Regions from separate parts of the Vibrio neonatus genome, predicted to be linked through region 3. Evidence: riboswitches for the same ligand, from Rfam matches in the RefSeq annotation. Region 3 holds a riboswitch; each other region holds the start of a gene.
What was found. Region 3 has a riboswitch for thiamine pyrophosphate ahead of OCU38_RS12515 (thiamine phosphate synthase). Riboswitches for the same ligand answer to the same signal wherever they lie in the genome.
Positions count from the first base shown of each region.

Region 1: another riboswitch for thiamine pyrophosphate. It lies ahead of thiC (phosphomethylpyrimidine synthase ThiC); the one in region 3 lies ahead of OCU38_RS12515 (thiamine phosphate synthase).
Region 2: another riboswitch for thiamine pyrophosphate. It lies ahead of thiD (bifunctional hydroxymethylpyrimidine kinase/phosphomethylpyrimidine kinase); the one in region 3 lies ahead of OCU38_RS12515 (thiamine phosphate synthase).

Region 1 is NZ_AP024885.1:852,793-863,023, reverse strand. Features, by position in the region: gene OCU38_RS04040 (type 2 periplasmic-binding domain-containing protein) at 218-469, shown strand; gene OCU38_RS04035 (FAD-dependent oxidoreductase) at 677-2,155, shown strand; gene OCU38_RS04030 (hypothetical protein) at 2,365-2,892, opposite strand; gene OCU38_RS04025 (VOC family protein) at 3,131-3,538, opposite strand; gene OCU38_RS04020 (LysR family transcriptional regulator) at 3,605-4,531, opposite strand; gene OCU38_RS04015 (porin family protein) at 4,765-5,310, shown strand; gene OCU38_RS17065 (pilus assembly FimT family protein) at 5,470-6,024, shown strand; gene OCU38_RS04005 (anaerobic C4-dicarboxylate transporter) at 6,279-7,700, shown strand; TPP riboswitch at 7,958-8,056, shown strand; gene thiC (phosphomethylpyrimidine synthase ThiC) at 8,328-10,231, shown strand, end outside.
Region 2 is NZ_AP024886.1:840,900-851,130, forward strand. Features, by position in the region: gene OCU38_RS16065 (ABC transporter permease) at 1-401, opposite strand, end outside; gene OCU38_RS16070 (ABC transporter ATP-binding protein) at 436-1,239, opposite strand; gene thiD (bifunctional hydroxymethylpyrimidine kinase/phosphomethylpyrimidine kinase) at 1,247-2,068, opposite strand; TPP riboswitch at 2,138-2,235, opposite strand; gene OCU38_RS16080 (TadE/TadG family type IV pilus assembly protein) at 2,752-3,249, shown strand; gene OCU38_RS16085 (TadE/TadG family type IV pilus assembly protein) at 3,253-3,870, shown strand; gene OCU38_RS16090 (pilus assembly protein) at 3,885-5,300, shown strand; gene OCU38_RS16095 (LysR family transcriptional regulator) at 5,427-6,239, shown strand; gene OCU38_RS16100 (hypothetical protein) at 6,525-7,553, opposite strand; gene OCU38_RS16105 (GNAT family N-acetyltransferase) at 7,921-8,373, opposite strand; one part of gene OCU38_RS16110 (IS3 family transposase) at 8,794-9,686, opposite strand; one part of gene OCU38_RS16110 (IS3 family transposase) at 9,686-9,953, opposite strand; gene OCU38_RS16115 (IS256 family transposase) at 10,083-10,231, shown strand, end outside.
Region 3 is NZ_AP024885.1:2,679,797-2,690,027, reverse strand. Features, by position in the region: rRNA gene OCU38_RS12545 (23S ribosomal RNA) at 1-562, shown strand, start outside; rRNA gene rrf (5S ribosomal RNA) at 688-803, shown strand; tRNA gene OCU38_RS12535 (tRNA-Asp) at 888-964, shown strand; tRNA gene OCU38_RS12530 (tRNA-Trp) at 1,023-1,099, shown strand; one part of gene OCU38_RS12525 (IS630 family transposase) at 1,438-2,008, opposite strand; one part of gene OCU38_RS12525 (IS630 family transposase) at 2,007-2,461, opposite strand; gene crcB (fluoride efflux transporter CrcB) at 2,842-3,225, shown strand; TPP riboswitch at 3,266-3,379, shown strand; gene OCU38_RS12515 (thiamine phosphate synthase) at 3,463-4,641, shown strand; gene OCU38_RS12510 (HesA/MoeB/ThiF family protein) at 4,631-5,395, shown strand; gene thiS (sulfur carrier protein ThiS) at 5,388-5,597, shown strand; gene OCU38_RS12500 (thiazole synthase) at 5,600-6,382, shown strand; gene thiH (2-iminoacetate synthase ThiH) at 6,379-7,497, shown strand; gene OCU38_RS12490 (aminopeptidase P family protein) at 7,587-9,368, opposite strand; gene tsrA (H-NS-like global regulator TsrA) at 9,711-9,992, shown strand; gene OCU38_RS12480 (DoxX family protein) at 10,010-10,231, opposite strand, start outside.

The DNA.
Region 1 (10,231 bases), 920 kb from region 3:
AAACGTCATTTAATGATAGGTGTTGTTAACTAAATCAGTTGAACCTTTCCTCAGTCCCGCGATCTGATCACCATATAAAAAAGATGTGGTGGTGTGATGGGTAAATCGAAAAAGAAGATAACTAACTGAAGTGAGTATAACCAAGCTTTGTGTAAACGGGGTCAGGTCTTGCTTTTTGCATAAGAGAGATCTTAAAAGCAATATGGTCCCCCTTAGAATGCAGGGCAACTATAAGATCAGTGATGTGCGCACTATTGTGGGAGCGCTGAAAAGTGGCTTAGGTTATGCGCTAATCGACTTGTTTAATCTCGATCAGCCAATCTCAGAAACAAAGCTAGTAGCTCGTCTGACGGATCATAAGCTTTCCACTATGGATACAGGCATCTACCCTATCTATCCGCACCGAAAACAGACCTTACTTGTCAGCGAGTTTTTCAGTATGTGTAGCATCATATTGGCTCTCCTGTAATCTGGGAAAGCCATATTCCAAACGATAAAAACTGGTATCTATAGAGATCGCGCCCAAAGTCTGCGACTACATAGAGATGTTTTACAATGTAACGCCCTGATATGGTTCCAATAAACGGCTATCGCCTGTAGAGTATGCACAGTTTGATCGACAGCTAATTGGTTAAAAGCAAATTAGTGTGTATTAAGAATAAAGGATAGATAGGTCGTGGCTGAACAAGTGCAAACTTCGCTCCGTGTTGCGGTTATTGGTGGTGGGATCGCGGGCTCTACGGCAGCGTTACATCTTGCTGAACAGGGTATAGACGTAACTTTGATTGAGCAAAGTGATGGCTTAGTTAATGGTCCACCCATTTGTCATCTTCATGCTGGTGGTAATCTTTATCGAGAGATCTCTCAACAGCAATGTACAGCGTTACTTAAGCAGTCGATTGAGACAGTGCGTCTTTTCCCGTATGCCGTGAACGCACGACCTACGGTTATTGCAACGCCACTTACTGATAGCAATGAGCCAGAGGCCCTACTGCCTCGCCTTTCTGTTATCAAACAAAGCTATCAATCCTTGGTCTCACAAGACCCTCTAAATGCCGTATTAGGCGAGCCAGACCAGTATTACTCCCAATACAACCGTGAGCAATTAGAGGCGCTTCGTGACCACAAACAACCGAACAATCCATCGAGTCATGACGACTGGATGATTCCCTTTGCTCAATTCGTTGACCTAGATAAGCTCAAGTATCCAGTTGTGGTTGTTCAAGAATTTGGCCTGAGCGTTTTTCGTCTTGCAGCCAGTGTTACCCTCACTCTAGAGAATCATCCTCATGCTCTTTTGAAGATGGGATGTCGCTTAGAAGATGCGCGCTACGAAAATAACCAATGGCATTTAACCTACCAGCCCAAACAGGGCCAGAAGCAACACATCGTTGTGGATTATTTGGTGAATGCCACAGGATATAAAACGGGCACTATAGATGACCTGACCAAGCAGTCACAGAAGCGATTCGTGGAGTTTAAATCTGCATTCATAACACACTGGGAAAGCAGTGGCATACACTGGCCTGAGGTAATTTTCCATGGTGAGAGAGGCACACCGCAAGGCATGGCGCAGCTAACCCCGTATAGTAATGGTTACTTTCAAGTCCACGGTATGACCGAATCTATCACCTTGTTTGACAAAGGCTTGGTAGCAAGTGAAGCACCAAGCTCACAACCTCGATTGCCATCAGAGCTTGAGGTCAAAATCACTCATGGATGGCCTGAAACGGCGATTCAACAGCGCACCCAAAATGCCATTGGACATATGAGTCAGCATATCCCCTCATTTTCAAAGGCAACCGTGGGCGGAAAACCCCTTTTTGGTGCTCAGCAAATCCCAGGGGAAGACCCAAGTCTGCGCGTCGCTGATGTCTCATTCACCCAAAATAACTATGCACGGATTGAACTGGTAAAGGCCTCATCGGCCTATCAGGCAGCACGTAAGATCAAACAACAGTTGCAAGACTTAAGTAGTGCTGAACAAGCTTTAACGACATCTGAGATGAGTTCTGGAACCACTATCGAGCAGGCCCATCCATACTTATCAGCTTTATCCTCAGAGAAGATAGAACTGCGAGCTAAAGCATTGGCGAGAGACAGAGGCTACCCAGAAGCCCTAGCAATTCAAACCGGAACGACTTCCGATAGCTGATAGTTTGGTTGATGAGTTATTTAGAGGCCTGTTGCTACCTAAGGTGAGAGAGTGCGGATCGTTTAGCTGATCGCACTGAGAAGTTTTGGGTAAAACGAGTTACAAATCAAATCACATTCTGACTTTTCAGACTGCCTTAGGTCATTCAGCAGACATTAAGGTGGCTAAATTCACTATGCCACTACAAATCGAATTTATTGAACCAAAAACTACCATGTAAAACCAACAGTCACAGTTGCCACACTCTCATCATATTCACCAAAACGATCTTCAAGTTTATCTGCTTCCCATCGGTGCTCTGCCACTTCAACGTCTAGGTAAAACATTTTCCATGTTGAATGCACGCCTGCGCCGTATCTGGCCGTTCCGCTCGCCAGTAGATCTTTGGCGGCTTGCTCGTCGATAATTTGCAGCTCGTAGCCTATTAGTGCATAGGGTTTGATGGTGAAATCTTGGCCTAAGTGAAACTTCCAACCGGCTTCAAATTCAGTACCGACAAAGTAACCGTCATCGCTGTTATATTGTGGCGTATCTTGCTCGATAACAGAGTCGCCTTTACCTCCGTATAGAGAGCCACCAAATATCTCACCATTGTATCCAAGCTCAACAATTGCGGTATCACCTTGAACGTTACTGCCATGTGAGGTGCCGCCACCAACGTACCAATCGGTATTGGCCAATACGCTGGTTGAAGTAAGTAGTGCTAGAACAGATACAATGTTAGAGATTGTTTTCATTTGATCTTTCCTCATACAGATTCTTTGCAAAATCAGTGCTTAGGGTCTTGTTGTTGAGCACAAGATACCTATGCCGTAACTAGCAATCAAAGATCGAATATGCATATCTGTTATGTGTTCAGGTAATTTGATATGAGTTCAGAAGTAAAGAAATTAGGAGATATGAATAAGGTAAACAGCAATAGTGAAAAATGCCTTTATGTTCCTGTTGTTTCCTCGATAACCATAATGAAAAGCTTTAATCCACATCCTGACAAAATCGAAATAAAAACCCGCCAGGTGTTTGAACAATAAACTGTTTTTGAGTGATCACAGCAGTGCCACATTGATATTCCTTTGACTCCATATCCAAATAGATTGAATCTGCTGCCCTTGCTCTAACGTTGCGATACAGTACCTCTATATCAGTCACATCCCATTGAAAGTTTATGCCTCGTCCTAGTGGAAAATCTAAACTGCCCGTAGTCCATTTACGGCTGTTTCCATTGAGACCTTCTAACATCACATCAACACCATCACGGGTAAGGTAGGCAAAATCTTCGTCAGGACGCTCGTACTTCACCGAGAAGCCAAATACGTAAATAAAATAAGATTTACTGATGCTCATATCAAAGCAATACAATTCTGGTACAACTCGTAGTGTCATAATCGCCTTATTCGCTATCGCTGATATCGGTGCTGATTAAAACAATTCGCTCGATGTTCCTCATCCCTACTCCATACGCTCTTGCTCAATAACTAGCCTCACTTGTCGCTCAAGCCACGAAATCAATGCTGAATTCGTGTACTTGGTATGAAAATAGCAAAACACCGTAAAAGACATTTGCTCTCCTTTTACTAAAGGGGTGAGCGCTTTTAGATTTGGGAAGCGTTTTAGAGGGAACAAATCGGAGTGCGGCATAAAGAAGTCGGTGTGCTCTATTACATCGACCACGGCCATCACAAACTCTGAACGAAAACCTACTGTTGGCGTCAACCCTTGTTGTTTCATTACATCCGCGGCCAGTGTTTTATTGTCATTCCACCCCGCAGTATGAATGGATGCTATCGCAAATGGCTCTAGCGCTTTTGGCGTTACTTCGCTGTGAGTTAGAGGATGATCTTTTCTGACGATAACCCGGCTATTAAGCTCTACTAAAGCTTTGGCGCTGACGCTTTGAATTAGCTTTTGCTCCATACTGATGCCAAACAAAATCTCGCCGCTGCGGATATCATTTAATGTTTCTTTGTTCCACCCGACAAGCTCTATAGTGGCATTGGGAGCGATAAGTTTTAGGTGTTGAAATAGCGCGCCAGATAAAGAGGTCAACACAATTGGCGCTACCGCTATTTTTAACGCGCCAGTTAACTCATCGGCTGCAAACTCAGTTTTTCCATTTAATACTGTGGCTAAGCCATCTAAAAATGGCGCTATCTTTTGTGCCAAATTGACCGCAAATGGAGTGGCGGTTAGGCCTTGCGGCGCTTTGACAAACAGCTCATCTTGAAAATGAAACCTTAACTTTTGCAGAGCCTGACTAATGGCGGGCTGGGAAACCAACAGTCGCTCTGATGCTTTACGCATATTGAGCTCTTGGCTCAATACTAAAAATGTTTTGAGCAGATTAAGATCCAGCGTATTAAAACGATCTTTTGCCATTAGTTTTCCCTCTCAATGGACTGTGTGCGATGTCATCCCTCTCTCATTTCACAGTAAGTCATTTCTATTTTTACAACAAGGCAGTTCGAGTAATTCTATATGCCAATAAGCTGCAGCTATCAGCCACATTAGCACTGCTAATTAGCCTAATCACGGGAATAAAAACACAATAGTGCAGCAAAGCAAGGAGCTATTGAGAAGAAAGGATTGGTTTTCCCCAGTTAAGGCTAAGCATGAAAAATTTAATCACCACTGTTACCACCGTTATTGCATTCTCATTACTATCGACCGCTGTTCAGGCGAACATGTCTGAGCCAGCTCATCGTGTTGGTGTGGGTTACAACAGTACTAACACCTCGGAATGGTTAACAAAATCCGACAAATGGGGTGACGGTATTCGCCTAGAATACGGCTATGAGCTCAATAATATTCTTGGTATTAATCTTTCTTACTCGCAAAACAAAGATACCTTTTTACTTGCTGAACAAACCACAGATCTTGATGGCTATAACATTAAAATCGACACCGATATTGGCTATAAAATCCATATGAATGGCTTTGCAATTAAGCCCTACGGAATTTTAGGTCTGGCTCGACAATCTGAAACTCGAACGCTAAACGATACGAAATATCGCTTCAATGAAATTAGTTTTGTGACTGGCGCAGGCCTCAGAGCCGATCTCAATCAGCACCTTTACTCGGACTTTCGATTTGATTTCTCGCGCTACAATGATAGCGAGTATTACACTGTCTCTTGGACACTTGGTTACCAGTTTTAATCGCCCCTCTCGCACCATTATCCAACACAATGCTACGACCAAAGCCACTGCTTATGCAGTGGCTTTACTATTTTTCCCACACTGAAAATTTGAGTCACAATAAGATGTATTGATATGTTAATATGCGCGTAGATTGGTAACAAATCCTAAGGATGGGAAGTGCGAAATCAACAGCAAGGATTTACCTTAATAGAGTTAATAGTGGCACTTGTCATTGTCGCAACACTGGCGGTAGTGGCTGCTCCGCGCTTTCTCAACTTCTCAAATAATGCTTTTGAAGCCAGCATTAAAGGAGTCGAAGGCGCTCTAAAATCCTCACTCTCTTTCGCCGATGCAAAAATTGCCATCGACAACGCAAACACCTCCATTGACTACCAAGGGCAAACCATTTCACTCACCGGTGGAATGCCTGCCGCCAGCGCAGGAACACTTCGCGCACTGCTTGATATAGAAGTTCCCACCTCATGGACTCGCAATTGGCAAACCGTTCCTTGTGGTGAACCTGAATTTTGTATTTTAGGAAATATGTTTCCCGGCAAGAATGGCTATGTTGCGGTGCCAAATTATCCCCTGACGCAAAATGGCGGACAAGATCGGGCCTCTTATATTTGGCCAAGAGGCTATGTACTGAAATCCAATGGTTGCTATGCGTTTTATATTAATGAAGCAACCAAAGGTGTTTATTATTCTGGTTCCATTGTCGAAGGTTGTTAAGCCTAGAGATTTAGCCACTCAACGTCGGTAAATATTAATAGATCACGTCATCAACCCAAACAAGATGACAGCTGATTAAAACCACGCAAAAAAACCACAAAACAATCACATACAACCTACCAAAATGCAACAAGGTGACTAGCTTCCAATATTTGAAAACCCATTTCAATATGCAATATTTTTCCTATTCAGATCATAAAATGTACATAGCAATAAACGTACTATAAATGCAGTCGTTAGCATAAGGAGTGGTTATGTTTTATGTGCACATGTTGTTACTTTTAGCCGTTATATTTGTTGGCATCCGCTATGGCGGTATTGCGTTTGGCTTGCTTGGCGGATTGGGCGTTTCTGTTCTCAGTTTTGTATTTGGTATTGCGCCGGGTCAACCGCCTATCGGAGTCATGCTGATCATCCTTGCTGTGGTTGCCGCATCCGCCACACTTGAAGCCACTGGCGGCCTCAAATTATTGGTTAAATATGCTGAGATACTGCTAAGGAAACACCCTTCAAAAGTAGTCTTTTTAGGGCCGTTATGTACCTATTTCTTAACGGTATTGGTCGGCACAGGTCACTCCGTCTACCCTCTATTACCTGTAATATACGATGTTAGTATAAAGCGTGGTATTCGCCCCGAAAGACCGATGGCTATCTCAACCGTCGCCTCTCAAATGGGCATTACTGCTAGCCCTATTGCGGCGGCGGCAGCGGTAGTTATGGCAACTGCGGCAAGTAATAATCTGGATATTACCTTAGGTCAGGTATTGCTAGTCACTATTCCTGCAACGCTTACAGGCGTGCTTTTAGCCGCCACTTGGAGCCTTAAACGCGGTAAAGATCTTAGCGAAGACCCTGAGTTTTTAGAGCGTTGTAAAGATCCTCAATTTAAAGCGCAACTTATCGATACCAGTGAAACAAGCACCCACACCAATGGGGCACAAGAAGACAAACAAGCAAAACGAGGCTTAACCGTATTCTTGCTTGGTATCCTCACTGTAATTTGTATTGCGATGTTTGGTAAAGATATTGGCTTGCTACCAAAAGGAGTCAGCACCTCGACTGCGCTCCAATTTTTGATGTTGTCAGTAGGTGCTATCATTTTGCTTACGACCAATGTTGACCCGAAAAAAATCGTAAAAACTAACGTCTTTATCGCAGGAATGAGTGCGGTCATCATCATCTTTGGTATTGCCTGGATGAGTGACACCATCATTGCGCACAATAAACCATATATCATTGGTTTGGTTGAAGATATCGTGCAAACACATCCGTGGACCTTTGCCATTGCGATGTATGCATCATCTGTGTTTTTGAAGAGTCAAGCGGCCGTGCTCACCATCATGTTGCCGCTTGGCTTTGCGTTAGGGATCCCAGCCGAAGTGCTTATTGGCGTGCTACCCGCTTGTTACGCTTACTACTTTTTCCCATTTTACCCATCCGATCTAGCCGCCATCACCTTTGACCGTTCAGGAACAACTCGGATAGGTAAATATATTCTCAACCATAGTTTCTTAATTCCAGGCTTCATTGGTGTGATTAGTGCAACCGCTATTGGCTATGCATTATCCATCGGCATTTTGCCTCTTTGGTTGTGGGCGATAGTGGTTGGCGGACTTGCTTTTGCGGTAAACGGTTATATGAATCGTCTTAGCTCAAAAACATTGGAGCTAGCGTAATAGCGATGCTTTAAAAAACGAACTTAACTAGTGCGAGACACAGCAAAACGGATACCCCGTAAGAAGAAAACCCGAGAGCTAACTAGGTTCTCGGGTTTTTTATGCACCATTAGGGTACTGAGTGATTTCTCGTTTTCTTTACAAGAGTTTATCTGCGTCTTCCTATTCTAATTGACTCTCTCCTCGTGCAATTTATATGCACTTAATTTCCTTTAATGGTGCATCTTTCATTCACTCAATAAGACTCGTATACTACAAATCACTTGTCGGAGTGCCATAAGGCTGAGACCGTTAACTCGGGATCCGTTGAACCTGATCAGGCTAATACCTGCGAAGGGAACAAGAGTAGAGATTTTATCAACCCAGATCTCTATCCCCAGATCACAACTTTATCTAAGCTGTGTTCTTTCTTGTTGCGTCAAATCCGCCAAGCATTTTATACCAATCACTATGATTAAATGATCAGAAATAGCATAGAGTAAACGCTTGATAGTAACGCTAGATTTTAGAGTAACTCGTTGTTTTAAAATCAAAATTCACAGTGTCACTGTCATGAGTTTTGACCCGCTAGACTGATTAATTAACGACTGCAATTGGTGTTATTACCTTTAATTATTGGAAAATGCTATGTCGAACCGTAAACAATCTAGGCTAGAAGCGAAACGATTTATTGATTCACTGTCTGTACAGCCCTACCCCAATTCAAATAAACGCTACATTCAAGGTTCACACGCGGCGATACAAGTGCCAGTGCGTGAAATTTCCCTAGCCGATAGTTTGGTAGGCGGAAGTAAAGAATCCCCTATCTATCAAACCAACGAGCCTATTCACGTTTATGATACCTCGGGGGTGTACACCGACCCTGAGCACACTATTGATTTATATAACGGCTTGCCAAAACTGAGAGAGCAATGGATAACCCAGCGTCAAGATACCGAATATCTTGATGGTGTAAGCTCCAGCTACACCAAAACTCGTTTAGAAGATGACACCTTAGATGAGCTTCGCTATGGAAACCTTCCTAAAGTCCGCCAAGCAAAAGCGGGCAATTGCGTCACCCAACTGCACTACGCTCGTCAAGGCATTATCACACCAGAAATGGAGTATATTGCGATTCGTGAAAATATGGGGCGTCAAAAATTTGCTGACGAGCAGCTAAATCATCAACATGCAGGGCAACATTTTGGGGCAAACTTGCCTAAAGAGATCACCCCCGAGTTTGTGCGCCGAGAAGTAGCAGAAGGACGCGCCATTATTCCGTCCAACATCAACCACCCAGAAGCAGAGCCTATGATCATTGGTCGTAACTTCTTGGTTAAGGTGAACGCCAATATCGGTAACTCTTCGGTAAGTTCATCTATCGAGGAAGAAGTTGAAAAGCTGGTGTGGTCTACCCGCTGGGGCGCAGATACGGTGATGGATTTGTCTACAGGCCGAAATATTCATGAAACGCGCGAATGGATTTTGCGTAATAGCCCAGTGCCGATAGGTACCGTTCCTATGTATCAAGCGTTGGAAAAAGTAAACGGCGTCGCCGAAAACCTCAACTGGGAAGTGATGCGTGATACTTTGATTGAGCAGGCAGAACAAGGCGTTGATTACTTTACGATTCATGCCGGTTTGTTGCTGCGCCACGTGCCAATGACCGCCAAACGTGTCACGGGCATTGTTTCGCGCGGCGGTTCTATTATTGCTAAGTGGTGTCTGGCCCATCATCAAGAAAGCTTCTTATATACTCATTTTCGTGAAATCTGTGAAATCTGTGCCAAATACGATGTTAGCTTATCTCTAGGAGACGGACTTCGCCCAGGTTCAATCGCCGATGCCAATGATGAAGCGCAATTTGCCGAACTGCGCACACTAGGCGAGCTCACCAAAGTAGCGTGGGAATATGACGTGCAGGTGATCATCGAAGGCCCGGGGCATATCCCGATGCATATGATCAAAGAAAACATGCAAGAGCAATTAGAGCATTGCCATGAAGCGCCATTTTATACGCTTGGCCCTTTAACCACCGATATTGCACCGGGTTATGACCACATTACGTCGGGCATTGGAGCGGCATTAATTGGTTGGTATGGCTGTGCAATGCTTTGCTATGTCACGCCCAAAGAGCATTTAGGCTTACCGAATAAAGAAGACGTAAAAACGGGGCTTATTACCTACAAATTAGCCGCGCACGCAGCCGACCTTGCCAAAGGTCATCCAGGCGCGCAAATTCGTGATAATGCCTTATCAAAAGCACGCTTTGAGTTCCGTTGGGAAGACCAATTTAATCTTTCATTAGATCCTGAAACAGCTCGCTCTTTTCACGATGAAACGCTTCCACAAGAATCTGGAAAAGTCGCTCATTTCTGCTCAATGTGCGGCCCTAAATTCTGCTCAATGAAGATTTCACAAGAAGTGCGTGAATATGCTAAAGACTTCAAACAAGTTGCCCTAGATTCCGCTCTAGAAATCAAAATGCTCGACAACCCGCTCGAAGGAATGCGCCAAAAATCCCAAGAGTTCCTAGACTCCGGCTCCGAACT
Region 2 (10,231 bases), on a different replicon from region 3:
ACTGGAAAAAAGATAATCAGCGCCGCCATCACCACTTTTGAGGCAATGCCATAGCCAAACCACAGCATCAAAATGGGTGCAATGGCAAATACAGGAATAGCTTGTGAGGCAATCAAAATAGGCAACAACCAACGGCGCAAAGGCTCAAACAACAACATTTGCAACGCAAACATCAGCCCCATACTTAACCCCAAAATCAAACCTAAGATGATTTCTTGGGAAGTGATAATGGTGTGTTGCCACAACACATCACTGCGGGTGCCTAAGCGGTTAAATACCGCCACCGGCTCGGGCAAAATAAAGCTAGGTAAATCAAAAAACGTTACCACGGCTTGCCAAATGCCCAGCACCACTAAGCACGAAACCACTAAGCGAAATACCATAGATGAATTGGCTTTCACGCGACTGGTTAAGCCTTGCTGAACCACGACAGGTTTACTCACCTCGGCCTCCTAATTGCTCAATAATGCTTTGTTGCAGCTGCGCCATTTCCGCGCTAATAAGACGAGGAGCATCCCCAACAGGGACGGCAACGGTTTCTACATTTTCAGAGGATTGCATCAGATAAATGCGGTCGCTCAAACGAAGCGCTTCTTGAGGGTCGTGGGTAATAAGCACCACGGTTTTTCCCGCTAACATTTCGCAGGCCAGATCTTGCAAGCGATAGCGCGTTACCGCATCTAGCGCCGAAAATGGTTCGTCCATCAGAACGATGGGCTTGTCTTGCATTAGTGTGCGCGCAAGGGCCACGCGCTGCTTCATGCCGCCGGATAGTTGCCTTGGGTACACCTGCTCTTGTCCAGACAAACCCAATTTATCTAGCAAAGCACTGGCTTGCTGTTTTCGTTGTGCCTGTTGTGGTTTGGTCAGTTTTGTAGAAGCGAATCGGTCACTAAAGCAGACGTTATCTATCACCGTCAGCCACGGCATCAATAAGTCTTGTTGCGCCATATAAGCGATGGACTCTGACAACGGATTGGCAAAACTGCTGTGGATAGTACCGCTCCAATGTACGCTGTCAGGTAACAATCCCGCCATAAGGCGCAACAGACTGGTTTTGCCACAGCCACTTTTTCCGAGCACACTGCTCCAACTGCTTTGTTGAAAGGTCAAATTGAGCTGGCTAAATAACGGAGCATCGGCATCAGCGAACTGCAAACTGCCATTATTAATCACTATGCCTTGTGCGTTCGATTCAACAACCGGATGAACACCATCTTGAGAAGGATGACTTTGCATGAGTCGATTACTTAGTGTTTAGTGCGTAGAAGTGATGTACAGGACCGTGTCCTTTACCAATATGAAGTTCATCTGCATGCGCAATTGCGTTAGAAATATATTCTTTCCCTAACGAAACCGACTCAAGTAAGTCCCCTGTTTGCGCCAAGTACGAAGCGATCGCCGATGACAAAGTGCAGCCCGTACCGTGGGTGTTTTGTGTATTAATGCGCTCTACGGTAAAAGTGTCTACTTTATCTGCAGTAATGAGCAAATCAGTGCTGGTGGCTTCACTTTCTAAGTGACCGCCTTTTAGCAACACCGCTTTGCAATCTAACGCCCGCAGATCTTCTATCATCGCCTTCATCTGCAATTCAGTCGTCGGTAACTCTTGATTTAACAAGGTGGCCGCTTCGGGCAAATTAGGCGTGATCACATCAGCAAGTGGCAGTAACTTAGTCTTTAGAGTTGCAATGGCCGATTGTTGCAGCAACAAATCTCCGCTCGTCGCTACCATCACAGGATCAACTACCAAGTATTTAGGTTGGTATTGTTTTAGCTTTTTCACCACAGCTTCAATCAACGCCGCTTCAGCTAACATACCCACTTTTACCGCAACCACGTCTAAATCGGTAAATACCGCATCCAGCTGTTGTTCAATAAACTCGGCAGAAATCGGCAAGATACCACTCACACCTTGAGTGTTTTGCGCAGTTAACGCGGTAATCACCGAACAGGCGTAACTTCCTGTGGCAGAGATGGCTTTAATATCGGCTTGAATACCTGCACCGCCACCACTGTCAGAGCCAGCAATAGTAAGGACAATAGGTGTTTTATTTGTTTGAGACACGAAGACATTTCCTTTTCGTTAGACGAACGAAACCAATGCCTACTGCGCTAGAAAAGTTGAGATCTATAGCTAGAATGGCGATTAGTTCCCTACGTCAGCACTAACTGAATCAGGTTCAACGGGTTCGCTATTGCGATCTCAGCCTATTGGCTCCCCGACTAATACGATGCAGCGATACTATCAGAGTCCCTATGGTGAGGGAACCAGAAAAGGAAGAAATTCAGAGCCTTGACAGTAAATGCTAAATCTGGACATACCTTCGTATACTCAAACTCAACAGAAATAAAACAGATACCCACAAATACCACTAACCAATACACAAATAAAAAATGATTGTCATTGATGAGTGAACGTTAGGTATATGGAGCAAACGTTGGTATTTTTCGCCGTGTTGCCAAGTGCGCACAACATCGACAAGTCAACACTTGCAGTACCTTCTACTCCTTACATGAGATAATTGCTTAATATTTTAAGGAAAAAATTGCCTCAATATCACATTCACTACAACATGGTGAGCCTGATCACATATTCAGCAAACGAATAGAAGCTCTCTAGCAATAAAAAATACAATTTGTTACGGTTTCAGCATTAACACTTACATATATTAACAAAACAACAAATTTACCCCCTTAAATATTAAGGATTTGCAGTATTTTTGTCCCAACATGGAAGTTTGGTGCATTTTGAAGTTATTACGGGTTTCCCCCTCTCTCACAAAACCGAGAAACAAACAAGCTGGCATCTCCCTTGTCGAGTTTTCTGTTGTTTTTAGCTTATTTTTCCTACTGTTGTTTACCATTGTCGATTTTGCTCTATTTGGCTACGTCAAACTCACTATGCAACATGCGGTTCGTGAAGGGGCTCGTTACGCCATTACCGGTAGAACAGATTCCGATCCAGACCAAGACAATCCTTTGCGAGAAAACGCTGTCCTTACCGTCATTGAGCATTCATCCATTGGCATATTAGAAAAAGTGATGGATATCAAAGATATTCGCGTTGAAGACGTTGATGGGCACAGTGTGTCTGGTTTTGGCTCTCCAGGACAATTGGTGTCTATCCATCTCGACTGTGAGTGGCACAGTCTTAGCCCGCTCATTATCCCGATCCTGACTGATGGTACATATAAATTTACCGTCAGTGCCACGATGAAAAACGAAGAATTTAACGAGCAAGTATAAAACATGCAGACACGATTCTTTAGAAAGCAAGCTGGATTAGCCGCCGTTGAAATGACCTTAGTCACCCCTGTGCTGCTGTTGTTATTAATGACTATTTTTGAGTTCACGCTCATTCTACAAGCCAAGAATATTATGCTTAACCTGAGTCGAGAAGGTGCAAGCCTGATCTCGCGCGCCAGTAGCTACACCGTAGAAACAGTAATGGACATCATCGCCAACAGTGCGACCCCGCTGGATATGCCTCACGATGGCACCATTATCATCAATCAAGTGTCTAGACGAGACAACGATGAAGGGGAATTTATTTACATCTCTAGACAAGTAAAGTGGATGGATTCGGCCATTTCTGCCACCAGCGCGATATGGGCCAACTGCCCCTCGTGGAGTAACGTCAATATTGATGACGACAATGAGGATGATATTAAAGAATGTAACCTGCCCGATAATGACGCGCAGATAAAAATAGATAACTTCCCGACCGTCACCATCGATAACGCACAAACCTCAGTCATCCAAGATGGCGAGTCCACCTATATTGTCGAGGTGTACTACCGCTATACCCCTATTTCTAGTTTTTTACTCAGCAATGATTTCATCATCAGTGAGCGTACGTACTTATAATGCAAGGAAGCAAAATGTATAAGCGTTGGATAAAGACCCCAACTAACCAGAAAGGCGCCATCTCGTTATTTATGGTAATCGCGCTTCCTTTTATGATAATTCTGGCGGCTTTCACCATAGACACTGGCCGTGCTTATATTGCAAAAACTAAATTATTTGCAGCGGTTGATGCTGCCGGAATTGCCGCCGCACGAGTGTCATCTTTGGGTGAAGATGCGGCGAAAAACGCCGCTCAGCGCTATTTTCAGGTCAATTTTCCTAGTGGTTATTTAGATACCTCAGCCTTTATAAAATCATGGAATTTTAGCGTCGATGAATGGGGAAAAGTCACTATCGATCTCATTGGACAAGCCGATATGCCCACAATTTTAGCTAAGCTGGTAGGTATTGACACTTGGACACTTACCGCAGAATCCCAAACCACCCGTCGCACCGTGGATATCTCTTTGATTGTGGACAACTCTAGCTCATTAAGTGGCGTGTTTGATACGGTCAAAACCCGCTCTAAAGAGTTCTTATCGCACTTTAACCCTGCCTATGACCGAGTTGCCGTAACCAAATATGGTTATGGCGCACAAACCGTAGTGCCATTTGATCCCGACGTTCGTCAGTACGATGCTAGCGCAGTAGAACAAGCCATCGACGACATGACCTATGACTATAACTACACCAATACCGCAGAAGGTTTTTACAAAGGCTACGGTCAATTCAGTGTCACCGGGGCGGCGCTGCCTGCCAATTTAAAAGTCATCGTGCTGTTTACCGACGGCGCACCTAATACCTTTAGCGCCAATTTTGATATAGATGGCGTCGATAATTTTGCTTCTATTTCTACAACAGGGTCAGCGGCAAGAGGCTTATGGAGTGCCAGCGAAATGGCCACTCGTATTAGTTACAATATTTGGAGCAATTACCAACATAGATGGGTCACCCAATATCCAAGTAACTACAACTCTGAAGAAATTTATCGTTATGTGAATATTTTATCCGATGACAGTTATGCCTCATTCTCTCTCCTAGGCGGCCCTAGAGCGGGCAACCAACCTTACAATGAAAATACGTACTCCAGCAGTTCTCATAAAACCGAGTTCCATAACTTAATTCGCGGTATATCACGGGATTTACCGGAAAAAATGGCGTATGCCGCGCGAGCCGATGACATTTATATTTTCACTTTAGGCCTTGGCAGTTCACTCACCTACTCGATGGACATCAACGGCAGTAACGTCGGCACCGGCGAAGATATGCTCTACCGAATGGCAAATGACACTCGGATGAGCAGTGCTAATGGCTATGATGCACAACTCTACCCGCAACTGCATTTTCAAGCCGATCAAACCCAAGGTCTGTATTGTTATGCGGAAGATGAGCGGGATCTTGGGCCGTGTTTTGACAAAATATTGGACTTTATTACTCGCCTGACTTTGTAATGCAGGAGCAGCACTGCAATTACGATTAATCAAACTAACTGCATATTATAAACTTATTGATTCTATTGCTTTTTTGCCATTGATTTTTTGCTACTCTTAATCCTAAAAGGAATTGATGGCGACAGGATGAGAATTACCGATCTAAATTCATTGAATGTGTTTTTAACTTTGATGCAAACACACTCAACACAACGCGCAGCCAAGAAGTTGGGGCGTTCTCAATCGTATATTTCAAAGGTACTGGCACAACTTCGCGAAGAGCTTGATGACCCCTTGTTCACGCGCAGTGCCGAAGGACTTTCTCCCACCTCTTACGCGTTAAGTATTCAACCCAAGTTGCATCGCGCCATTGAACAATTATCGCAATCATTAGAGCCCGAAACCTTTTGCCCCACCCATATTGACCGCATTGTAATTCACGGCCTAGAGCCACTGTTAATTCAATTTGGTAAAGCTATCATTGAAACCATTCGCCAAGAAACTGACGCGATCATTGAAATCCGTAATTGGACAAAGTTATCTGAAGGGATGATCTTAGATGAAGAAGTCGATTTAGGGCTACACGTTTTAACCGATAAGCCTCAAAGCTTATATCAAAAAAAACTCTACACCAGTTCAGGCATAGTCACTGGCAATGAAGACGGCGAATACATTAAATATATTGCACCGGGTGTCAACGAATATGAAAACCGTTTTCAGAGAGTTTTACCTGACGTGGAAGCTACCATTTTTGTCGATAACCATATGTTAATGAATAATTTAATGGAAATGGCTTATACAATGCGCCTCGCCAGCTACAGCCAAAATACTGACCTTCCTGAACTTGGCATCGACATTGCCATCATCCAAAAAACCTCTAAGAGAAAGTCACCTAAAAATCTATGGCTGGAAAAACTCATCACGCGCTGTGTTCGAGAGCAGAATAACAATGGTAAGTAATGAAGAATGCTAAATAATGCAGCTTAAAAATAGTGATATGTAACACGTTACAAAATTCATTGGCAGTGATGATGGTCTAATAGTTTCAGAATTCAACTCATGGGCTTCTACCAGAACTGATGGATCGCTAAACGAGTTATTGCGATTTTCAATGTTGCAGTTCTTCTTGCTACAACATACTAAAGGATAGCTAACGCCTACTTAAACTATAAGTGACGTGTACAATATTTAAGTGCTAGCTAGTTCGGCACGCGCCCACTCTCGCAACTCAGATTTAAAGCGTGATTATGTAACAACCTTTTCTCGGATTCTATTCAGTGAATCAGTTACATGGTCAGGGTAATTACCCGTAAAATACTCAAATATTAATGGATTGCCAGTGTAAAAATGAGAGCAAAACTCAACCCAGAAATCTACAGAAAACTCACCATTAAACTTAAATAATTTAATATTTTTTGCTTTAAGTGAGTTTAATGACTTACTGTCAAAGTTAAAGTCCATGTCAATTCTCTGATGGTATTCGTTGGGCAAGAAATGCTGAACAGCGCCGTCAAAATGTCTAAATGCTTTTTTATTAAGATCATATTCTGCATGAATATACCGGACAGGATGATAGGTTACACCATCTAGTTCAACTGTTACGTCTTCGTGTTTAAACTCTAAAGCCTGAAAGGTTCGAATATTACCTTTGCTACTCCATTTAACATCGAGAGAATAAGCATCGTTAAATATACTATTACTTAGCACTCTTTCTATATCAAGTGGTGGCCTTAATTTAGATATGCCGTCGGGAATGTTTTCTATATTTCTATCGAAAGGAGCTCCAAACCATGTGTCAGCCTCCATATAGAAAAATGATTCAGTATTGAGCCTAACGTTATCAAAATCTAGCGCAATATAAGCATCAATGTTGTCGTCCTCTACTCGCCAAAATAGCTCTACAAATAAAGGAGCCCAGTTGTTTAAAAGAAACATCCCTCTTCTAAAGTATGGGTGAACCATTACTACAAAGTCATTCAATCCAATATAACCCGCCATTTGGTTTGAGGACTGCAACTTATCTTTAATAAAATTCCAAGAGACTAGCCCATCTTTATCCACTGGTAAATCAGGGTATATATCTTTAAGAATGTTTTTCCGTCGCGCTACGACACCTATTGTTTGAATATAATCGAAATCATCTTTAAGGACTGATATGTTGTGCTGTTCACAGTATAGCGAAAACTCTTGTATTCTTTGTCTATGCCTATCCAACTCAAACTCTTTTTCTTTTTGGGGTTGCTGAGAATTCATTTCTTTTTGATAAATTTCCATATTGATTACCACATAGCGACGGTGTACGCATAATCACAAAACATTTCTTATTAATCGACTTTCTCGTTTTCCTTCTAGCCTAACTTTCATTCAAACTACCATAAATCATTAAAAGATCATGCGTATACATCACATTTTCCAATCATCATTTAGGTAAAAACGAGCCTGCATGCTATCACTTTCAACCATGCTCATTATCTTAAGTTAATGTTGCATTTAATCTGATATTAACAATCACTTACTCGATATCTCATCGACCAAACGAGGTTGAATTCTAAACAAACTATCTCATTTTAAAACATAAACGAGATCGAACTATTAAACCAACAAGCACCTATCTGACTAGAAAAAGTATCTCGAAGCTTTACTATGCCTGTTCTACTTTCTGTGTGAAATGCTCAAAAGCCGTAATCTTTGAATAACCCTCAGAAATATATAGCTTTCTAGCCGTTTCATTATCAACAGCAGTTGCTAGTTTAACTGTTAGAGCATTTGTTTCTAAAGCATACCTTTTTACATGCTGTAATAGTGCTTTGCCCACCCCCTTTTTTCTTGCTGGTTCAGCAACAAATAGATCATTTAAATACCACATGCGCTTCATTGCGACTGAAGAAAAAGATGGATAAAGTTGAACAAAACCTAACAGTTTATCTTGATGATCGATTGCTAGGAAAATGACTGAATCTGAACAATTTATTCTTTCTTCAATAAAAGCTCTAGAACCAGATAAGTTAGGCTCTTGACCATAAAACTGACGATATAAATCAAATAGTTGAGCTATATCTTCAAAATAAGATTTATCTACTTTTTCTATTTTCAAAATGACACTCCTTATCAATTTGTGAGGAAAAACTATTACGCTAAAACGACTAACAGCCGCTTTTCCTCTTACATAATGACGTCTTTCATTTACTAGTTCAACGCATAATCAATGACTTAGTCACTATGTAAAGTAATTAGATTGCTAAAATAAGCATGATTTTTAGATGAGTTGAATTCGGATAGTTTACTGTCTAGCAAACTCACCTTAATAAGGTTTGAATCGATACTGTGGCAGATTTACAGCTTTTCCAAGATAAAATGTTGAGTCCACAACCGTGTAGGGCTAGAACATCACGTATAATAGAGCGTTTCCAGTTCTTATTTGAAATAGATTTATTGGAAGGATTAAACTTTTTTACGAACAAAAAAATGAAAGCCTGATAAGTCTCCTCATCAGGCTTTATCGTTCTTGTAGTGGTCAACAAATACCGGACACTATCTTAAGCCGATTTTCGGCAGTAACCGGCGAAACCCCATCATTTGCTTGATGTGGCCTCTGTCGATTGTAATAGTTCATCAGGTAATAGCTGATGTCTTTTTGGGCTTGGTTTTGGTTCATGTAACCAGTTGCCGGAATCCATTCTGTTTTCAGGCTTCTAAATAACCTTTCCATCGGCGCATTGTCCCAACAGTTTCCACGTCGGCTCATGCTTTGAGCCATTCGATATCGCCAGAGTCTTTGACGGAACTTGCGACTCCCGTATTGAACCCCTTGATCTGAGTGGAACATAATACCATCTGGTCGCCCTCGCTGTTCCCAAGCCATATCTAAAGCTTTAGTTGTTAGAGCCGAATCGGGTTTGTTGGATAGAGCCCAGCCAACAACTCGACGGCTATAAAGGTCTAGAACAACTGCCAAATATACCCATCTTGAGCCTGACCAAATATAAGTAATATCACCACACCAAACTTGATTTGGAATGGTTACCGAGAATTTTCTTTTCAACAAATTCGGGATGTCTGGACGTTCTGTTTTAGCCGATTTATATCGATGGGAGCCGGGTTGTTTACTTGCTAAACAGGCCTCATGCATTAACTTCCGTACTTTAAATCGGCCAATTTTGATGCCTTCAGAGCGAAGCATAGACACAATCGTGCGACTTCCAGCAGAGCCACGACTAATGTTAAAAAGCTCTCTTATCCTGCTAGCAAGCCGAACACGATTAGCATCGGGCTTACGCTGTTTAAACTCGTAATAGCAAGATGTAGCTACATCAAAAAGCTCACACAACAACTTGACTGATTCATGCTCCCTTAAGTGATCAATCAACGAGAGCGTTCGAGCTCGTCCGACATTAAGAGAGCTGTGGCCTTTTTTAATATCGACTTTTCCCTCTCAAGTCGATTAATCCGGGCTTCTAACTCTTGGATTTTTATCTGCTCCGAAGTAAGCGCTTTGGCCGTTGGGGTAATACCACCTCGCTCGATCTTAAGCTGTTCGATCCAGCGCCGTAAAACCGTTTCACCAACATTCATTGAGCGTGCTGCTTCGGGAACTGAGTAACCTTGATCAAGAACCAAGCATGCTGCATCCATTTTGAACTCAGAAGAAAATGTACGTCGTTGTCGTTTTGTCATTGAACACCTCATTAATTGTGGTGACTTTATCACCTAATTGGGTGTCCGGGATCATTAAACCACTACAGAGACTGTCCTAAATTCTGTGTAATTGCCTAAACTAAGCCTTAAAGGCTAAGGATAGGCAATATGAATAAGAAAGAACTTGAAGCTTTCGCTAAGGAAGCTGCTAAAGGAATTAAAACTCCTGAAGACTTAACTGAGTTCAGCCAAATGCTGAAGAAAATAACGGTTGAGGCTGCTCTCAATGCAGAGATGGATGCGCACCTTGGCTACGA
Region 3 (10,231 bases):
TTGACTGCGAGAATGACAATTCGAGCAGGTGCGAAAGCAGGTCATAGTGATCCGGTGGTTCTGAATGGAAGGGCCATCGCTCAACGGATAAAAGGTACTCCGGGGATAACAGGCTGATACCGCCCAAGAGTTCATATCGACGGCGGTGTTTGGCACCTCGATGTCGGCTCATCACATCCTGGGGCTGAAGTCGGTCCCAAGGGTATGGCTGTTCGCCATTTAAAGTGGTACGCGAGCTGGGTTTAGAACGTCGTGAGACAGTTCGGTCCCTATCTGCCGTGGGCGTTGGAAGATTGAAGGGGGCTGCTCCTAGTACGAGAGGACCGGAGTGGACGAACCTCTGGTGTTCGGGTTGTCATGCCAATGGCATTGCCCGGTAGTTAAGTTCGGAATCGATAAGCGCTGAAAGCATCTAAGCGCGAAGCGAGCCCTGAGATGAGTCTTCCCTGGCACTTTAAGTGTCCTAAAGGGTTGTTCGAGACTAGAACGTTGATAGGCAGGGTGTGTAAGTGCTGTGAGGCATTGAGCTAACCTGTACTAATTGCCCGTGAGGCTTAACCATACAACACCCAAGGGGTTTTGTGGACTCAAAGTAAGAACTTTGAATGTGTGACATAACTTTTAAATAACAGTTTTCCGAATTATTTACCTCTAGCTTTTTAAAAGCTGGAAGTAAAAAAGAATTTGCTTGGCGACCATAGCATTGTGGACCCACCTGATTCCATGCCGAACTCAGAAGTGAAACACAATAGCGCCGATGGTAGTGTGGGGCTTCCCCATGTGAGAGTAGGACATCGCCAGGCTTTAATTAAGTTTTTAGATTTTATATCTAGAGACAAAAACTGGATAAGGCATTTATAAGACCTTGTTTAGTAACAAATTGGTGCGGAGTGGTAGTTCAGTTGGTTAGAATACCGGCCTGTCACGCCGGGGGTCGCGGGTTCGAGTCCCGTCCACTCCGCCACTTATTCTGATAACCTTGCTTTAGCAAGGTTTTTTCAGATTAAGAAACTGAAGAATTTAGGGGTGTAGCTCCAATTGGCAGAGCAGCGGATTCCAAATCCGCGTGTTGGGAGTTCGAATCTCTCCACCCCTGCCATAATTAAGGCCTTAGTCGAGAGACTGAGGCCTTTTTTCGTATCTGCATTTTGTTCACTTCTTTCTGTTGTAGGCACTCTTTCTGCCTATATACGAAAGCGAGGTTTTTTCAGATTGAGAAACTAAAGAATTCTAACGGTGTAGCTCCAATTGGCAGAGCAGCGGATTCCCCTAATCCCTGAAGACGGCGCGTGTTGGGAGTTCGAATCTCTCCACCCCTGCCATAATTAAGGCCTTAGTCGAGAGACTGAGGCCTTTTTTTGTATCTGGATTTTTGTCTCTCTCTTTTGAAGCAGCATGTTCTTTCCATTTATAGGACTGTCATACCAATTCCGTTAATTAACTTATCAAGTTTAACCAATCTCTAAAGCAGAGGGAGATGACTCTGCTTTTATCTTCACAAAACCGATTCCACGCTCTACATATTGTCTCTACAATATCGTCATAATTTTCGAAGCACCTATTTGCTACTTCATTTTGACGCAGCCAACTCCATACCTGTTCTATAGGGTTAAGTTCGGGAGAATAAGGTGGGATATGAATGATGGTAAGGTTCTCAAATTCATCTGCAAGATAGCTCTGGTGCCAACTCGCTTGATCCATGATCACAACAGCATGCTTGCCAGCTGGTGTGGCTTGAGAAATTAATCTGAGTTGCTCTTTCATTGCTTCCATATTGCTCAGGGGAACCACTATCGCTTCAGCTTCTCCTGTCGTGACACATACTGCTCCGAAAAGGTATGCATACTCAAACTGCTGTTGTTGTACTACTCTAGGACGCGTACCTTTCTCTGCCCATATTCGCGTTGTTGTATTGCGTTGACCAAATCTAGCCTCATCTTGAAACCATATTTGAACATCTTTTAAGGCGACATGGCCAGGGATCTTAAGGATCGTTTCGATTGGGAATTTTTTTAAAAGCTTCTTGAGCTTCAACTGACTGCTTAGGATGTTTGGAACGAGTAGTAATCCAACTCAAGCCTATGTCATGTAATAACTGATAGAGCGCCGACTTTTTATATGATGTACTGAAATTGCTTTCTATATAGAGCCCAATGTCTTTTGCTTGAAGGCGACCGCCACTCTCATTTACGGCATATTCGATAACATACTCTTTGAGTTGTGATTTTTGCTCGTCTGTTAGGCGATGAGGTCTACCAGTGTGTGGTTTCTCTTGAAGTCCTTCAAGACCATTGTCGAGATATGCTTTGACCCATTTATTGACGCTTACTCTGCTAACTTTAAGGTACTTAGCTATTTGAGTGCGACTTTTACCGTCAACAAAATGAGAAACGGCTAAATAACGCATTCTAAGTCGAGCGTTGGATGTGGAATTAATCAGACTCGGAAAATCATGCTTCATAAGGACTCCTTTAAGAGTCCATTATTAGATCATAAAATTAACGGAATTGGTATCACTATCTTGCCTCAAATGGAATTTAAGGATGTCTTTCCTTTAGTTACTATATTGATGCCTATTTATCTTTATGCCACTTCAGAGCCTCTTCTAGAGACTCTATATCCGTATTTGATCGTGTGTATGAACAATATTTTTCAAGATGCGAATTTCTCTTTCTTATTACGATTATTGACCTAATTGCTACTATTTTCTGCAATCTAAACTTTTACATTATATCGAGTGCATATGTTTGCTATGCTAATGATCTAGATCACATTAACGTCATATAAAGTGACGCATGTAACTTTTTAAATCTAACTAGTTTTCTTGGGAGATAAGTGGCAATGGGACAGTTTGCAACCCTAGGTTTTATCGCAATAGGTGGCGCTTTTGGTGCTTGTTCACGTTATTTAATATCTGAACTTTGCGTACTTCTTTTAGGCCGAGGTTTTCCTTATGGTACGTTAACCGTAAATATTGTTGGCTCATTTATAATGGGTACGCTTATTGCGTTATTTGAAAACGAAGTGATTGCTGTAGACCCATGGCGTCAAATCGTTGGGCTTGGCTTCCTTGGTGCCTTAACTACCTTCTCAACATTCTCTATGGATAATGTTCTTATGTTCCAACAAGGTGACTATTGGAAAGCGGGTCTAAATATTCTACTCAATGTTGTGTTTAGTATCTCTGCTGCAATGATCGGTTTTCATCTTGTGTTCAAAAACTGAGTAAGTTTGCTTTGTTCTTTTGATAGTTTCTATATAATGAATCTGCTTGTCGGAGTGCTGAAGTGTTAATCACAAGAAGCTGAGACCGTGAATACGGAATCCGTAGAACCTGATACAGGATAATACCTGCGAAGGAAACAAGGTGGTCAATTCTATTTAGGTATTAAGATTTTTAACTTAGTACCACCTGCCATCAATCTATCCGACAAGCTGTGTTTATTACAGAAGGATAGGGCGATGGAATCCCCACTTACTAGCTTTATACAATCCCCCAATGCTACTCCAGCTTTTCACGCAGCGGTTGACTCTGTTATTGAGTGCGCACGTGATGCTGGTTTTACAAACCTAATTACTGAATACAAGCAAGGCGATAACTTTGCTATTAGTCTAGCTGCCCCAGAGCAATCCTATAATTTAGTTGTAGATGACAGTGAATCATCACAACAATCTATTGCCATTTACGATCAAAATAACCAACACATCGCTTCTATCACAACTTTGTTTACACAAGGCAAAGACATTGTCCGCTTAGGCAATGGCACTCAGTTTGAATGGGACTATGTGTTAGCTGAGTACTCGACAACACGCGATAGTTACATTGCTTGGTTACTGGTTTCACTTTCTCTTGGATTTACGATTGAAGATTCTGCGCTAACTTCTCGTAGTGCACAGCATGTTTCATGTGAAACATGGCCATCGGATATCCGCTATTTTCCCCGCTTAAGAAACAATAATCTCGCGACAACAGTTCGTAAACAGACGCGATGCTTTGGTCTATATCCAGTAGTAGACAGCATAGAATTAGTGGAAGAGTTAGCTACTTGTGGTGTGGAAATTTTACAGCTCAGAATAAAAGACAAAGCAGCCAGTGACGTTTCTGATGATGTAAAACGTGCTATTCAAATAGGCAAAGAACGTGGTGTTGATATCGTTATCAATGATTACTGGGGACTTGCTTTAGAGCATGGAGCATCCTGTATTCATCTAGGCCAAGAGGACTTAGCTGAGCTAGAAGATAGCAGTCTATTGGATAGCGATATCGGTTTAGGTATCTCAACTCATGGCTATTTCGAGATTATTAATGCCTTGCAGTACAAACCTTCATACCTTGCATTGGGGCATATATTCCCAACCACCACCAAAGACATGCCTTCATCTCCGCAAGGACTAATCAAACTCAAACTATACCAAGCCCTTATTTCATCTATTGGTAAGCAAAGAGGATCACTCCTACCTAGTGTTGCGATTGGTGGTATTGATTTAGCGCGTGCGCCTAAGGTGATCGATACTGGTGTTTCGAGTGTGGCAGTGGTTAGGGCTGTAACATTAGCGGATGATAAGAAGAAAGCAGTCGATCAATTTCAAGTGTTGTTTAACTCTGAACACTCAGTGGATGGAGTGACCAATGCTCACTGATAAGGAATTTGTACGTTATCAACGGCAAATAATGTTGCCTGAGATCGGAGAGCAAGGACAGCAGTCACTACTAAACGCCAAGGCGCTCATTGTTGGTTGTGGTGGTTTAGGCAGTGCTGTGGCACTGCAACTGGCAGGTGCTGGGGTAGGTAAGCTAGTTCTTTGTGATGATGACAGCGTAGAAATTAGTAACTTGCACCGACAATTAAGCTATCGCGAATCCGACCTTGGTAGCTCAAAAGCTATCTCTCTAGCTAATCAAGTTCGCCAGCTAAATTCCTCAACCAATGTACGCAGTGTTAATCGACGTATGAGCTTAGACTCCTTGCTGTTAGAAGTTAGCATGGCTGATCTGGTTGTTGACTGCAGTGACAACTTTCCTACCCGACAAGATATCAATAAGGCCTGCTTTTCTAATACCACGCCGTTAGTTTCTGGTGCTGCTATAGGTTGGGATGGTCAGCTTGCGTATTTTGATTATCAAGGGGAGAAAGCACCTTGCTATCACTGCCTATATCCATTTACCGAATCTAACCAAGCAACCAAATGTAGTGAATCAGGTGTGATGGGACCAAACGTAAATATGATTGCGAGCTTGCAATCGATGCTTGCGATACGTGCGCTTATTGAACCTGAAACACTGAACGCGGCAGAGTTAATCGTCTTTCAAGGACGCACTATGACTCAACAGAAATTTGAAATTGCTAAAGATGACACCTGTGCCGTCTGCAATAAGGAAGTAATTGATGACTGATATTTCAATAACCATCAACGATAAGTCGATAACACTGGGTGCTGATAGTACCTTAGTCGACGTATTGGAAAACCAAGGATTGCCAACCCAAGGCTGTGCAATTGCTCTAAACAATAAAGTTGTTCCACAATCAAAATGGGACAGCATCAAGCTACAGAAGGGCGACACTCTTTCTGTATTTCGCGCGATAGCTGGAGGCTAATTATGTTGAAAATAGCAGATAAGACATTTAATTCACGACTGTTTACCGGCACGGGTAAGTACGCAAACAACCAATTAATGGCATCATCAATTACAGCTTCTGAATCCGAACTGGTGACTATGGCATTGAAGCGTGTAGACGTGTTCGACAAGCAAGATGATATTCTAGGTTCATTAAACAATATTGGCGTGAATTTATTACCCAATACTTCAGGCGCTAAGAATGCGCAAGATGCGATATTTGCCGCGCATTTAGCAAGAGAAGCCTTGCAAACGAACTGGCTTAAACTAGAGATTCATCCTGACCCTAAGTACTTGATGCCTGATCCAATCGAAACACTAAAAGCGGCAGAGCAGTTGGTGAAAGATGGCTTTGTAGTATTACCTTACTGTCATGCTGACCCTGTGTTATGCAAGCGCCTAGAAGAAGTAGGTTGCGCTGCTGTGATGCCACTTGGTGCTCCTATTGGCACCAATAAAGGATTGGCCTCAATTGATTTCTTAAAGATCATTATCGAACAAGCAAATGTTCCGGTGATTGTTGACGCAGGAATTGGCGCTCCATCTCATGCGGCGCAAGCAATGGAAATGGGCGCAGATGCCGTTTTGGTCAATACCGCGATGGCAACTGCTGGCGATCCGATTGCAATTGGTCGTGCTTTTAAGTTAGCGGTAGAAGCGGGTAGGATTGCTTACGAGTCTGGCTTAGGTGCACAACAAGTTAAAGCAATGGCATCGAGCCCTATGACTGCATTTCTTGATTCCTCATACGAGGCGAAACTATGAGTTTTGTCGACGTATTCAAATCGATAGATTGGAGTGAAAGCTACCTGTCTATTATGTCCAAAACCTCTACTGATGTAGAAAGAGCTTTGGCTAAAACGAAGTTAGATCTTGAAGACTTTAAAGCGCTCATTTCGCCTGCGGCAGAACCATACTTAGAAAACATGGCTCAGCTTTCTTACCAAAAAACGAGACAGCGTTTTGGCTCTACCATTGGTTTATATGTGCCTCTGTATCTTTCAAATCTTTGTTCTAATGATTGTACGTACTGCGGGTTCTCAATGAACAATCGCATTAAGCGTAAAACGCTGACTAAAGAAGAGATTGATTTAGAAGTTAATGTACTAAAAGCAATGAAATTCGACAGCGTACTTTTAGTCACTGGTGAGCATCAGAAAAAAGTCGGTATGGAATATTTCCGCCAAGCCGTGCCTCAGATAAAAGAACAATTTAATTATCTGGCCATGGAAGTGCAGCCTCTTGAACAAGGGCAATATGCTGAACTGAAAGGTCTTGGCTTGGATGCGGTCATGGTTTACCAAGAGACGTACAATCCATCCACGTATGCAGAGCATCACCTAAAAGGCTCAAAGACAGACTTTTACTATCGACTAGAAACTCCTGATAGATTGGCTAAAGCTGGAATAGATAAGATAGGTATTGGTGCATTAATTGGCTTAGATAACTGGCGAGTGGATAGCATGTTTGTTGCTTGTCATCTTGATTATCTAGAGAAGACATATTGGAAAACTCGCTATAGCATTTCACTGCCAAGGCTAAGACCTTGCGAGGGGGGTGTACAACCTAAGTCGATATTGAATGACAAACAGATGGTGCAATTGATTTGTGCTTATCGTCTATTCAACCAACATGTGGATATCTCTTTATCTACTCGTGAATCAGCTTCATTTAGAGACAACATCTTACCGCTAGGTGTTACTACTGTCTCGGCGGCATCTAAGACTCAGCCAGGTGGTTATGCAGTTGATATCGATGATCAAGAACTGGAGCAATTTGAAATATCAGATGAGCGAACAGCGTTAGAAGTTGAATCTGCAATTCGCAGTCGCGGTTTTGAACCGGTATGGAGAGATTGGACGTCGATTTATTCTGGTTAGTGTTTCACGTGAAACAGCAGATAAATAAAATAGCCCCTCAATAATTGGATAACCAACTATTGAGGGGCTTTGCTATTAGAGCTAGAGAGCTAGAGAGCTAGAGTTGCTTGTTGCAACCATTGCTTCACATCGCCATCAACTAGTGGTGATAAGTCATTCCACACTTTTTGATGATACTCATTAAGCCATTCAATCTCATGCGCGGTTAGAAGTGACTGGTCGATATTACGTTTATCGATCGGTGCACGAGTTAGGGATTCAAATCCAAGCACAGAGAAGTCGCCTTGAGTTTCGATTTCCACCACGATCTCTAGGTTTTCAATACGGATACCAAACTCATCAGTTCGGTAATATCCTGGTTCATTTGAAAGAACCATACCAACTTCTAATGGGATGTTATTGTAGTTTTTAGAGATGCCTTGCGGGCCTTCATGCACACTTAAAAAGTGTCCTACACCATGACCAGTACCATGGTCGTAATCAAAACCCTGCGCCCATAAATGTTGACGAGCAAGAATATCCAATTGATGACCACAAGTGCCTTTCGGGAATCGAGCTTCGGCTAAAGCAATGTGACCTTTAAGTACCAAGGTAAATTGTTTCTTCATTTCCGAAGTCGGTTGACCAATTGCAATAGTACGAGTGATGTCTGTGGTGCCGTCTGGGTATTGACCGCCTGAATCCACAAGATACATAGAGTTATCGTACACGACACTTGGAGCCGGTTCGTTGTTGTGGTTGTAGTGGCACATAGCAGCATTATTTGAAGCCGCTGAAATAGTATCAAAGCTAAGATCTGCTAGAGACTCATCTTCACGTCTAAAGGCTTCAAGTTGGTCTGCAATCTGTGCTTCATCGTGATATTGGCCTTTGGCATTTTCTGAATCAAACCAAGATAAGAACTTAACCATCGCCACACCATCGCGAACATGACAGTTTTTCATACCTAATGCTTCGACACTGTTTTTGGTCGCTTTAGGTAGTCGACAAGGATCTGCGATAGGCAGAACTTCTGCACCTACTTCATTCAGAACAATGCCAAACCATGCGTTGCTTGTTGCAGGATCTAGGATAACTTTTTTGCTATTCAAATTAGCCAAGCGTTCTTTTAGTTGGCTTGGTGAGAATAGAGTGACGCCTTCTCCAACATGCTGATTAAACTCAGCAGGCACACGCTCTTGATCAATGAAGAATTCAAGCTGGCCGTCGTTATGAATAATGGCGTGTGATAGCGCTGCTGGTAATCTTGATATGTCACTACCACGAATGTTGAGCAACCAACAGATTGAATCTAATGCTGTCAGTACGGCACTGTCAGCTTTGTTCTCTTTTAATAAAGCCGCAATGTTGGCGCGTTTTTCTTGGCTACCAACTCCGACCCATTCGTTACCCATTAGACGAAGAGCGGATAGGGCAACAGCAGGTCGGTCGCTCCAAAGCTCATCAACAGGATTGTTCTCAAAATAGATAAGGTCGTAATCTTCAGCTAATGCTTGTTTGGCTGCATTTAACCAACGGGCAGAATGCATTTTAGGGTCAATGCCTACTTTGCTACCCGCTTTTAAATTAGCTTGAATCCAAGCGATAGGAGGGGTTTGAATTAGGTGCTGATATGAAAATACGTCAGATGGAGTTTGCTTAGTTACCTGAACGGTGTAGCGTCCGTCAACAAAGATAGCGGCATCTTCAGTTGTAACAACAGCGGCCCCAGCAGAGCCCGTGAAACCTGTTAGCCAATGTAAACGTTCGTTGTGCTCTGGAATGTATTCACCTAAGAACTCATCTTCGTGGGGAACAATAAAAGCATCAAGCTTATTTGTGTTTAACCAGTTGCGGAAATCCGTAACACGGCTATTAATCTGAGATGGCATAATCTCTCCTCATCATTACTACCTAATATGCGCATGGCAATTAAGCTACCCTTTTTGATGCCGGTGTGCAATTTTATAGTGCACAACAAGCCTTTATGTAAGTAATGGCAAACGGTCTACATTTTTGGGGTTGTAGAGTCACTACGGATAGAATAATTGTGCTCTTGTTCTCAAGTCTTTTACCTATACTATTACTGTTCACCTAATTACTGTGATTGGGGTAACTGAAAACAGTTCTAGTTTCGGATAAAAAAGTATATTCTATGTACAGGAAAGTTTTTCGTCCTACCGTGAGTTTTGATTTCTTCAAAACCCGATAAACTCTTATTTAAGTGAAGTAATATGGCACTAACGACTTACGAAATGGCTCGCAGATTAGAGCAACTTGAAGAGTCTCCAGAAAAAGTAATGTATGGTAAATTACTGGTAGAGCTCGGCAATCAAAGTGAAGAAAGAATTAGAAGTGCAGCTAAGCAACTCCCATTAACCACTCTTAAAGATATCGTATATCAGTTTCAAAAAGTGATTGAATCAAGAAAGGGTGAGCAAGTGGAATTAATGGCTCAGCAATTATCTAAAGATGGAATCACTATTGAAGATCTGAAAGCTTTTTTAAATAAATAGTCTCCTCTAGGAAATGGCTACTTATTACTATTTAGCTTATTGCGATTAAAAAATGTTTTGCTAAGTATATGGTCTGCGGAGAATAATCCTGCTCCCCATATTACATTGATGAGAATCATTAGGCCCCAAAGCTGATGGTCATAAAAACCATTTGCCCAAAGGGCTGGGTAAGACACTACCGCCATGATATTAAATACAAATAAAATGGCAGCAAATAGTCGAGTGAATAATCCTAAAGC